Regions from separate parts of the Embleya sp. NPDC005575 genome, predicted to be linked through region 1. Evidence: riboswitches for the same ligand, from Rfam matches in the RefSeq annotation. Region 1 holds a riboswitch; the other holds the start of a gene.

Region 1 (5,010 bases):
GCGCTGCCGGTGGGCGTGCCCAAGCTGCTGGTTTCCACGATGGCGGCGGGCGACGTTTCGCCGTACGTCGGCGCGGTGGACGTGACGATGATGTACAGCGTCGTGGACATCGCCGGGATCAACCGGCTCTCCGAGCGCATCCTGGGCAATGCGGCGGATGCGATCGCGGGCATGGCGGGCGGTTACGCGGAGGATCGTGCTGCGGTCGCGGGGGTCACCGGCGAGGGTCGACCGCTGATCGCCGCCTCGATGTTCGGGGTGACCACCCCGGCGGTGGACGCCGCGCGCGAGCGGCTCACCGAGCTGGGCTACGAGGTGCTGGTCTTCCACGCCACCGGCGCGGGTGGCACGTCGATGGAGAATCTGGCCGAGGCGGGCTTCCTGGCCGGGATCCTCGACCTGACCACCACCGAACTGGCCGACGACCTGGTCGGCGGGGTGCTCAGCGCGGGCCCCGAGCGGCTGACCGCGGCCGGGCGGGTGGGGCTGCCGCAGGTGGTCAGCGTCGGAGCGCTGGACATGGTCAACTTCGGCCCGCGCGACACCGTGCCCGCGCGGTTCGAGGAGCGGCAGCTGTACGTGCACAACCCGACGGTGACGCTGATGCGCACCACACCCGCGGAGAACGCCGAGCTGGGTCGGCGGATCGCCGCCAAGCTGGTTGCCGCGACCGGTCCCACCGCCCTCTACCTGCCACTGCACGGGGTCTCGGCGATCGACGTCGAGGGCGCGCCCTTCTACGATTCCGTCGCCGACAAGGCGCTGTTTGACGAACTGCGGACTCAACTCGCGGGTAGCTCCGTCGAGTTGCACGAGGCGGCGACGGACATCAACGATCCGAAGTTCGCCACGGCGGCTGCGGATCGACTGCACGAAATGATCATGAAGGGACGTGTGGACTGAGATGAACGGACGCGAGGCGCGGGGCCGACTGCACAGGACGGTCGAGCAGGGCGGCGTCGTGATCGGCGCGGGCGCGGGCACGGGACTGTCGGCCAAGTGCGCCGAGGCCGGCGGCGTGGACCTGATCATCATCTACAACTCGGGCCGCTACCGAATGGCCGGCCGGGGTTCGCTCGCCGGGCTGCTGCCCTACGGCGACGCCAACGCGATCGTGGTCGACATGGCGGGCGAGGTGTTGCCCGTGGTCCGGCGCACCCCGGTACTGGCGGGCGTGTGCGGCACCGATCCGTTTCGGATCATGCCGCACTTCCTGGACCAGCTCGCCGCGATGGGCTTCGCGGGTGTGCAGAACTTCCCCACGGTCGGCCTGTTCGACGGCGTCTTCCGGCAGAACCTGGAGGAGACCGGGATGGGCTACAACCTGGAGGTGGAGATGATCCGGCTGGCTGCCGAGCGCGGTCTGCTCACCGCTCCCTACGTCTTCGACGCCGAGCAGGCCCGCGCGATGACCGCGGCGGGCGCCGACATCCTGGTCCCGCACCTGGGGCTGACCACCAAGGGCAGCATCGGCGCGACCACCGCGGTCTCGCTCGACCAAGCGGTGGAGCGGGTGCAGCAAATGCGCGACGCGGCGGCGGAGGTGAACCCGGACGTACTGGTGCTGTGCCACGGCGGGCCGATCGCCGAACCCGAGGACGCCGCGTACGTGCTGGCCCACACCACCGGCGTGGTGGGCTTCTTCGGCGCCTCCAGTATGGAACGGCTGCCGACCGAGGTGGCCATCACCGACCAGGCGCGGGCGTTCAAGCGCATCACCGTCCGCTAGGGCCTGTCCGGGCACCACCCGCCGGCCGCACAGGGCACCACTCGCAGGACACACATCCACCACACGATCGTGAGGAGTCGGCGTGTACAAGCTGACCGTGCTCTATGGCCACCCCGAGGATCCGGCGGAGTTCGACTCCTATTACTGGGAGAAGCACGTGCCGCTCGCCCGCACCATGCCCGGGCTGACCGGCTGGACCATCGGCAAGTGCGAACCGGATCCGTCCGGTGCGCAGCCGCCCTATTACCTGGTGGTCGGGCTGTACGCACCGACTCGCGCGGGTATCGAAGCGACCCTGGATTCGCCGGAGGGGCGGGCCACGGTGGCCGATGTCGCCAATTTCGCGACCGGCGGTGCGACGTTCCTCTGGGACGAGGAGCGGGTAGTCGTACCTGTGGAGCTGCCCGCGACGGAATAGCTCGTCGCTGACGCACGGGTGACCACGCGGCCGCGCACCGTGGACGCCGGCACCGTGACCTGCAAGGACAGCGACATATCGGGTAAATAGGTGCAATTCCCCCCTATGGGGCACCTCACAAATCGCCCGAAATGGTTGCCATCCCGGCGGAGCGGTGCGTAGCTTCGTGGTTGTTCGCACAAGCGGACTCCCCGGGCGGTACGCCGAATCCTGCCGCCGTCCGAGGGAAGCAGTCGATATCGACTGGCGGCAGGAGCGGGGGAACCAAGTAAGTGCCGACATCGGCCTTGTCGATGTCTGGGGTGAAGCCATGCCTGTTCCAGGCGAGGCCGGGCCAATCGTCCGAACCCGACAGCTAACTTCGTAGGCGCCCGACGAGGTAATCAATGACCTTCCGTGCCATCACCGCTCCCGTTCGCTCGCTCTCTCGTGGCCGTCGCGCCGGCATCGCCGTCGCCGCCGGTGCGGGTCTCGTCCTTCCCCTGGTGGGCATGGCGGGCAGCGCGAACGCCGCGTCCTCGTCCACGTGGGACGCGGTCGCCCAGTGCGAGAGCACCGGGAACTGGGGCATCAACACGGGCAACGGTTTCTCCGGCGGTCTGCAGTTCACCCCGAGTACCTGGAACGCGTTCGGCGGCAGCCAGTACGCCCCCAGCGCCCAACAGGCCACCAAGGACCAGCAGATCGCGGTCGCCGAGCGGGTCCTGGCGAGCCAGGGTCCGGGCGCGTGGCCGGTCTGCTCGCAGAAGGCCGGTCTGGGCAAGGGCGGGAACGCCTCCGCCACGGCCGACTCGTCGACCACCGGCAAGACCAAGAGCAAGGTCGAGCCGAAGGCCGCGCCCAAGGCCGAGGCCAAGCCCGTGACCGAGAACGCGCCGAAGACCTCCGCCGGCAACGCGCCGAAGGTCCAGGCGCAGCCGAAGCAGGCCGCACCGAAGCAGGCCGCACCGAAGCAGGCCGCGACCAAGCAGGCCGCGACCAAGCAGGCCGCGACCAAGCAGGCGTCGGGCTCCGGCACCTACACCGTCAAGGCCGGTGACACGCTGTCCGGAGTCGCCGCCAAGCTCGGTGTCAAGGGTGGCTACAAGGCCCTGTATGCCGCCAACGCGGGCGTCATCGGGAGCAACCCGAACCTGATCGGCGTGGGCACCCAGCTCTCCATCTGATCCACCGTCACCACGTAGGCCCCGCCGAGTACTTCGGCGGGGCCTACGCCCGTGTTCGGGAAACGTCGGGTCAAGTGGCCCGCGACCGAACCGCGTTGCCGGCCCGGATGGGTGACGGTCGGGCGCGGGCGGGCGCCTTCGCGGTCTGTGCGGGCTGCTCGTGGGCGGCCCCGGCGGGTTCGCCGGCAGGTTCGGGCCGAGCGGCTCCGGTGTGGCCGGTGACGGTGTCGAACGGCACCACGCCGGCGCCGCCGAGGACCGAGCAGCATGGTCGGCTCCGAGGTGGACAGGCCCGGCGCGCCGCCGATGATCAGCGGCGGGGCGACCACTCCGGCCCTACATCGTGGCCACGTGTCGCAGGCACCGGCCGGCATCCGTCCCGGCGGCAGGATCTCGCCCACGGGATGCGCGGCCGGCGTCCCGCTCGCGGGCGACGCTTGTGGCGCCACGGCCGCGTCCCCCGCGGCTGCGGTCCTCCCGGTGGTTCGCCGGCCCATGATCGGTGCCTCCACATCGGGTGCCGTCGCGCGACGGGCCGGCCCATCGGACATGCGGGGTCGCAGGATCGGGCAGTGGGAGTGGATGCAGATCCGGGGCGTGCCCCCAGCCAGCTATTTCGTTATCCGGAATCAGCATTCCGTTCAGCGGAACCAGACTGTAGGGACGGGTGTGATCGATGGTCAAGAGCCACAGGCGTCGTCCGCCGAGCCGGCGAAATCTCGCGCCTTCCTCCATGTGCGCCGTCTCGGTGGGCAAGCGTCGCCGATGAGCATCGAGATCAATCTCAACTTATTCGGGCAAACCGTACCCGTGACGATAAGATTGCGTTTGAAAGACCCTTGCGGCATTAAAATCTTTTGACGTAGGTTCACCTGACCGTGGTTCCTGCTTTCTCCTGAGAGGGTTCCATGTCGAACATGACCCGCGTAGCCGTCCGTACCGCCGTCGATCACCCGTTGTGGCCCGTGCTCAAGCAATCCGTCGCCGACCTGCGTCCGCTGCAGGCCAAGGACGGTTCGATCGAGCCGTCCGACCATGCGTCCGCCCGGGCGCTGGTCGCCGACATCACCTCCTCGATCACCGGGCTCGCACCGCTGTTCCCGCACGACGAGGCGTACCTCGACGCGGTCGTGGCCGATTTCCGGCGCTGGTCGGCGGAGGGCTTCGGTCGCCCCGACTTCTTGGACTCGCTCGTCGCGTTCCGCCCGGAGCAGGATCGGCGTGACGGGCTGGAGCACCTCGTGGTGTTCCCGATGAACACCCAGAACGGCAACCCGAACCGCAACGTCGAGGCGGTGCTGTTGCGCGTGGTGTGGCCGCAGTGGCTGGCCGAGTTGGAGGCCGGGCGCTACGACAACGCGATGTTCGTGCCGATCGCGTTCGTCGACTTCACCGCCGGCTACGACACCGACTCGGCGGTGCTCTTTCCGGAGACGGTGGCCGTGCGCGAGGTACCCACGTACACCTGGGGCGGCATCTTCTGCGACCGCGAGGCGGCCCGCTTCCGCCGGGTCGGGGCCGCCGCGTCCCAGACGCTCGGCCTGGAACTGCCGCCGGAGGCAGTGGAGTTGGTGCAGAGCCAGCAGCTCGCCCAGGACGCGTTCGTGTTGTGGGACCTGATCCACGACCGCAGCCACATGCGCGGCCCCATGCCGTTCGACCCGTTCATGATCAAACAGCGCATGCCGTTTTGGATG
Region 2 (5,010 bases), on a different contig from region 1:
GAACCTGATCGACACGGCCGACTCGTACGGCCCGTTCGTCAGCGAACAGATCATCCGCGAGGCTCTACACCCATATGCCGAGGACGTGGTGATCGCCACCAAGGGCGGTTTCGCCCGCACTGGACCGGGCGAGTGGCGCGCCCTGGGTCGGCCCGAATACCTGCGTCAGCAGACCGAACTGAGTCTGCGTCATCTGGGCCTGGACCGGATCGACCTCTACCAGCTGCACCGAATCGACCCGCAGGTCCCGCTCGCGGACCAGCTCGGCGAACTCGGCGCGTTGCAACAGGAGGGCAAGATCCGGCACATCGGCCTGTCCGAGGTCACCGTGGAGCAGTTGCGCCAGGCCCGCGAGATCGTCGAGATCGTCTCGGTGCAGAACCTGTACAACCTGGCCAACCGCAAGGCCGAGAGCGTGCTCGACTACGCGACGGCCGAGAACATCGCCTTCATCCCGTGGTTCCCGATCGCCACCGGCGAACTCGCCCGACCGGGCGGTCCGTTGGACCAGGTGGCCAAGGAACACGGCGCCGCGCCGTCACAGTTGGCGCTGGCCTGGCTGCTGCACCGCTCCCCGGTGCTGCTGCCGATCCCGGGCACCTCCAGCGTCGCGCACCTGGAGGAGAACACCGAGGCGGCCCGGATCCGACTGTCCGACGACGAGTTCGAGGCGCTGTCGGCCGCGGTCTGACCACGATCGCGGTCGGGGCCGGACCCGTCCCGTCCACCGGGACAAGTCCGGCCCCGACCGCGCCGCCCGAGGCCGGCCGAAGTCGGGTCAGCCCTCCCTCGACGTGATCCGTACACTCCACCCGTCCTCGATCTCCGCACCGTCGATCGTGATCGCCTCGACCGTGCGCGAACTCGGGTCGATGTCGGCCACCACACCCTCGCCCGCGTAGCGCGGATGCCCGGAGGCACCGATCTCGCCGGTGGCTTCGACCACGGCCGAACGAACCGCCGACCCTCGGGCGTCGGTGGCCATGTCCTGGACGTTGTACGGGAGAATCTCGATCTCGAAGCGTTCCATCCCGAGCCCATGCCCACGGTCGGGCCGGCGCAAGCCACTCGGTCGGCCGTCGGGCCTGCCGTCGCCCCCGAGCACCACGACGCGGGATCGAGGACACGCCCCGGCGATTCGCCCTGAAAAACATCAGGTATCCGCCGTCCACCGACGAATACCGCGCGCTCACCGCATACACCAAGCGCAACCACCCGGGCGCGCTGTTGGTGGACCCCGGTACAAGGCAACCTTCCAACTGCCCTTCACTTCCCACCACGTCTTCATCGACGCGGACAACAACAAGGTAGGCCGTCGACCCGGCGGTGGGACCGCACGCGTTCTGCCCCTGATCGAAGAAGATGCCGTCGATGTCGGGGCCGTACAGCCGGTACCACTTGTCCACGGCGTGCCGGATCTGGATCCGCCACGCCGGGATGGACGAGTCGCCGAGTCGGGTCGTCTTCGGGGAGCCGATGGTGTTGGTCCCGAAGCAGCCGGTGTCCACGTAGGCGATCACCGGCTGCGCGGACTCAAGTACGGCGTCACCCGCACCTACGTGCTGGGCCTGAGGCGGTACTGCCCACCGGCGAGGTGATTCGCACCGGCGGCCGGCTGTGGAAGGACGTGGCCGGCTACGACCTGACGCGGCTGCTCACCGGCTCGGAGGGCACCCTCGCGGTGATCACCGAGATCACCATGGCCTTGTGCCCGCGCCCGCCGACATCGGCACCGGCGCCGGCGCCGGCACCGGCACCGCGTACTTCCCCGGCCTGGCACACGCCGGCCGTGCGGTCGCCGACACACTCGCCGCCGGCATCGTCCCCGCTGGAATTTTTGGACCGGCGCTGTATCGGCGCGGTCGAGGACTTCGCCCACCTGGGCCTGCGCACGCACGGTGGCACGCTGTTGTTGTTCGGTGACGACGGCGCGTCGGACGCGGTGCGCCGCGACCTGGCCCGGATGGCCGACCTGTGCGATCGGGCAGGCGCGAGCGAGTGGACCCTGGCCGAGGACGTGGCCGGCGCCGAGGCGCATCCGCGCGCCCGCCGGCTGGGCGACCGGCTGCCCGGCCGGATCGTCACCACCTCCGGCGGCTACGCCGCACACCTGGCCTCGATGAATCGGCCTGACCGCGCCGGACCGGGCCATCGCGTCGAAGCCGACATCGCAACCGCACGCGCCTTCGTCATGCGCGCATCCCTCGAACGCCCGACACCGCGAACCGGCCCGGATTCCAGGCCCCGCCCGGATTCCAGGCCGGATTCGGCGCCGGTGCATCCCGGATCCGGGCCGATGAACGGAGGGTCATATAGGGGTAATTCGGACATTTCATTTCCGGGCGCATGACGCACGTCACATCTCGCATACCGAAGGTCAGGACCTCGTACGCACCGTAAACCGAGTTTTCCGGATTCTCACCCGGAGCGATTATGCAGCGACGGTGAGTAAGCAATTCGGGCACAATGCGTATGGCGATCGGGACTTTAGGTCCCGATATTCCACCCTTCCGACCTGAATTTTCGGTTTTGGCGAATCGTGATGTTTGGTTCCACGCCGGGGGTGTGCGTAGTTTGGTGCTTCGCCACACCAGTCCGGTGCTTGGCGAAATGGTCTCCCGGTTCGCCGAATCCTGCCGCCGGAGCGAGGCCACGGTACGAAACCCGAAAGGCAGGAGCGGGGGAACCAAGTGGAATGCCGTCCCGGGCGTCTGTGACACAGACGCCCATTCGGACGGCTTGGGGTGAAGCCGTGCCCGTCCCTTACATCCAAGGGTCGAACACGGCCGGGCGAGACTCTCCAGCCCGAATCCGACAGCTCACTTCGTAGGCGTGGGAGAAGGAAAAATCTTCGTGCAGTCGTTCATCACCCCTGCCCGCATGCCCAAGAAGACGCGTCTCGCGCTGACCCTCGGCATGGCCGGCGCCATCGTCGCCGCCCCGCTCATCACCGGTCTCGCGACCGCCAACGCCGCCTCCGTCTCCACCTGGGACAAGGTCGCCATGGGCGAGAGCTCGGGCAACTGGCACATCAACACCGGCAACGGTTTCTACGGTGGCCTGCAGTTCACTCAGAGCACCTGGAACGAGTTCGGCGGTCAGCAGTACGCCCCGCGCGCCGACCTCGCCACCAAGGACCAGCAGATCGCCATCGCGGAGAAGGTCCTCGCCGTGCAGGGCCCCGGCGCTTGGCCGAACACCTCCGGCCCGGCGGGTCTGACCAAGGGCGGCCCCAAGGCCGCCGTCTCGCCGAGCACCAAGTCGTCCGACTCGGCCGCGACTTCGGTCAAGGTCGCCCCCAAGGTCGCCGAGAAGCCGGCCGCGACCGCCCCCACCGCGCCGAAGATCGAGGTCGTCCCGGCCGCCGCGAAGCCCGCGTCGACCACCACCTCGTACTCCGTGGTCAAGGGTGACAGCCTGTCCAAGATCGCTGCCGACAAGGACGTCGCCGGTGGCTGGCACAAGCTGTACGCCGACAACCGCGGCGTGATCGGCAGCAACCCGAACCTGATCAAGGTCGGCCAGAAGCTCTCGCTCTCCGGCAAGGCCGCGGCCGCCACCACCACCGCCACCAAGGTCGAGGCCGCGCCGAAGGCCGCGCCCAAGACCGAGACCGTGGCCGAGACCAAGCCCTCGGTGTCGGTGAAGGTCGCGCCGAAGACCGCGGTCAAGGAGAAGGCTCCCGTCGCGGCCAAGGTGTCTTCGGCCAAGGCCGGCAGCACCTCGGTCAACTCGTCCGGTTACGTCGCTCCTGTGAACGGCGCACTGGGCACCGCGTTCGGCACCGGCGGCAAGCTGTGGTCCAGCGGCAGCCACACCGGCCAGGACTTCGTGGTCGGCACCGGCACCCCGGTGAAGGCGATCACCTCGGGCACCGTGGTCAGCGCCGGCAACGGTGGCGCCTACGGCAACGAGATCGTGATCAAGCACGCGGACGGCAAGTACTCGCAGTACGCGCACCTGTCCAGCATCGGCGTTCGCGCCGGCGCCACGGTGAGCACCGGTCAGCAGATCGGCCTCTCCGGTGCGACCGGCAACGTGACCGGCCCGCACCTGCACTTCGAAATCCGCACCACCCCGAACTACGGCAGCGGCATCAACCCCCTCACCTACCTGCGCGCGCACGGCGTCAACATCTGATCCGAGCGTCATCAGGCAGTAACCGCACGGTGATAGCCACCATGCGGTAGCCGTACCAGGGCCGGGCCCGTCGACCACGCGTCGACGGGCCCGGCCCTTTTTCGCGTCCCCACCCTGCGGCACACGCCGAAGTCCCCGCGGATCGGGTCGATCAGCCGCGTGCCGGATACCGCTTGGGCAGCGGCAGTCCGCGCGCGGCCATCAACTCCCGCAGCCGGTCGGGGTAATCGGTGATCAGGCCGTCCACTCCGTCGTCCATCAGCTTGGCCATGGTCGCCGGGTCGTCGATGGTCCACGGCACGACCTCGATGCCCATCGCATGCGCCCGGGCGACCATTTCCCGGGTCACGTACGGGCGGTAGTTCGGGTCGGTGACCTTGCCGTCCTGCGGGAAGCCGTGCACGGGCGAGAAGGTCGTGGCGCCGAACGAGGCGATCGCGCGCAGCGGGTCACCGCCGAAATCGTCGATGTCCAGGCCGCCCAGCCAGGGCGAGGCGCCGGGCTTGCCGACCTGGAGGAAGTCGTAGTTGGTCAACGCGACCAGCGGCAAGCGCGGTTCGACCTGCCGCATGCGCTTGAGCGCACCCCAGTCGAAGCTTTGGATGGTGACCTGGCGCAACAGCCCGGCCCAGCGCACCTCGCGCGCCACGGTCTGCACGAACTGCTCGCGCGGCGCGGTCTCCTGCGGCGCGCCCGCCTCGACCTTGGTCTCCACGTTGAGCTTCACGCCGCGCGCGTGCCGGCGGTTGACCAGCTCGAACACCTCGGTGAGCAGCGGCATTCGGGCTCCGGGCGAGGTGGTCTGCTCGGGGAAGCCGGGGAACTGCCGCGACCCGCAGTCCAAGGTGCGGATCTGGGCCAGGCTGAGCG

What was found. Region 1 has a riboswitch for cyclic di-AMP ahead of ABZS54_RS11480 (transglycosylase family protein). Riboswitches for the same ligand answer to the same signal wherever they lie in the genome.
Region 2: it holds a riboswitch for cyclic di-AMP, as region 1 does, so the genes downstream of both, ABZS54_RS30800 (transglycosylase family protein) here and ABZS54_RS11480 (transglycosylase family protein) in region 1, are expected to answer to the same signal.

What each region holds. Positions count from the first base shown of each region.
Region 1 covers NZ_JBEXCV010000025.1:12,772-17,781, reverse strand. Annotated here, with positions in the region: gene ABZS54_RS11495 (Tm-1-like ATP-binding domain-containing protein) at 1-903, shown strand, start outside; gene ABZS54_RS11490 (phosphoenolpyruvate hydrolase family protein) at 905-1,729, shown strand; gene ABZS54_RS11485 (EthD family reductase) at 1,812-2,147, shown strand; cyclic di-AMP (ydaO/yuaA leader) riboswitch at 2,344-2,533, shown strand; gene ABZS54_RS11480 (transglycosylase family protein) at 2,534-3,313, shown strand; gene ABZS54_RS11475 (hypothetical protein) at 3,581-4,174, shown strand; gene ABZS54_RS11470 (DUF6421 family protein) at 4,222-5,010, shown strand, end outside.
Region 2 covers NZ_JBEXCV010000119.1:16,928-21,937, forward strand. Annotated here, with positions in the region: gene ABZS54_RS30785 (aldo/keto reductase) at 1-691, shown strand, start outside; gene ABZS54_RS30790 (hypothetical protein) at 779-1,030, opposite strand; gene ABZS54_RS30795 (FAD-linked oxidase C-terminal domain-containing protein) at 1,595-2,350, shown strand; cyclic di-AMP (ydaO/yuaA leader) riboswitch at 2,615-2,848, shown strand; gene ABZS54_RS30800 (transglycosylase family protein) at 2,881-4,140, shown strand; gene ABZS54_RS30805 (glycerophosphodiester phosphodiesterase family protein) at 4,292-5,010, opposite strand, start outside.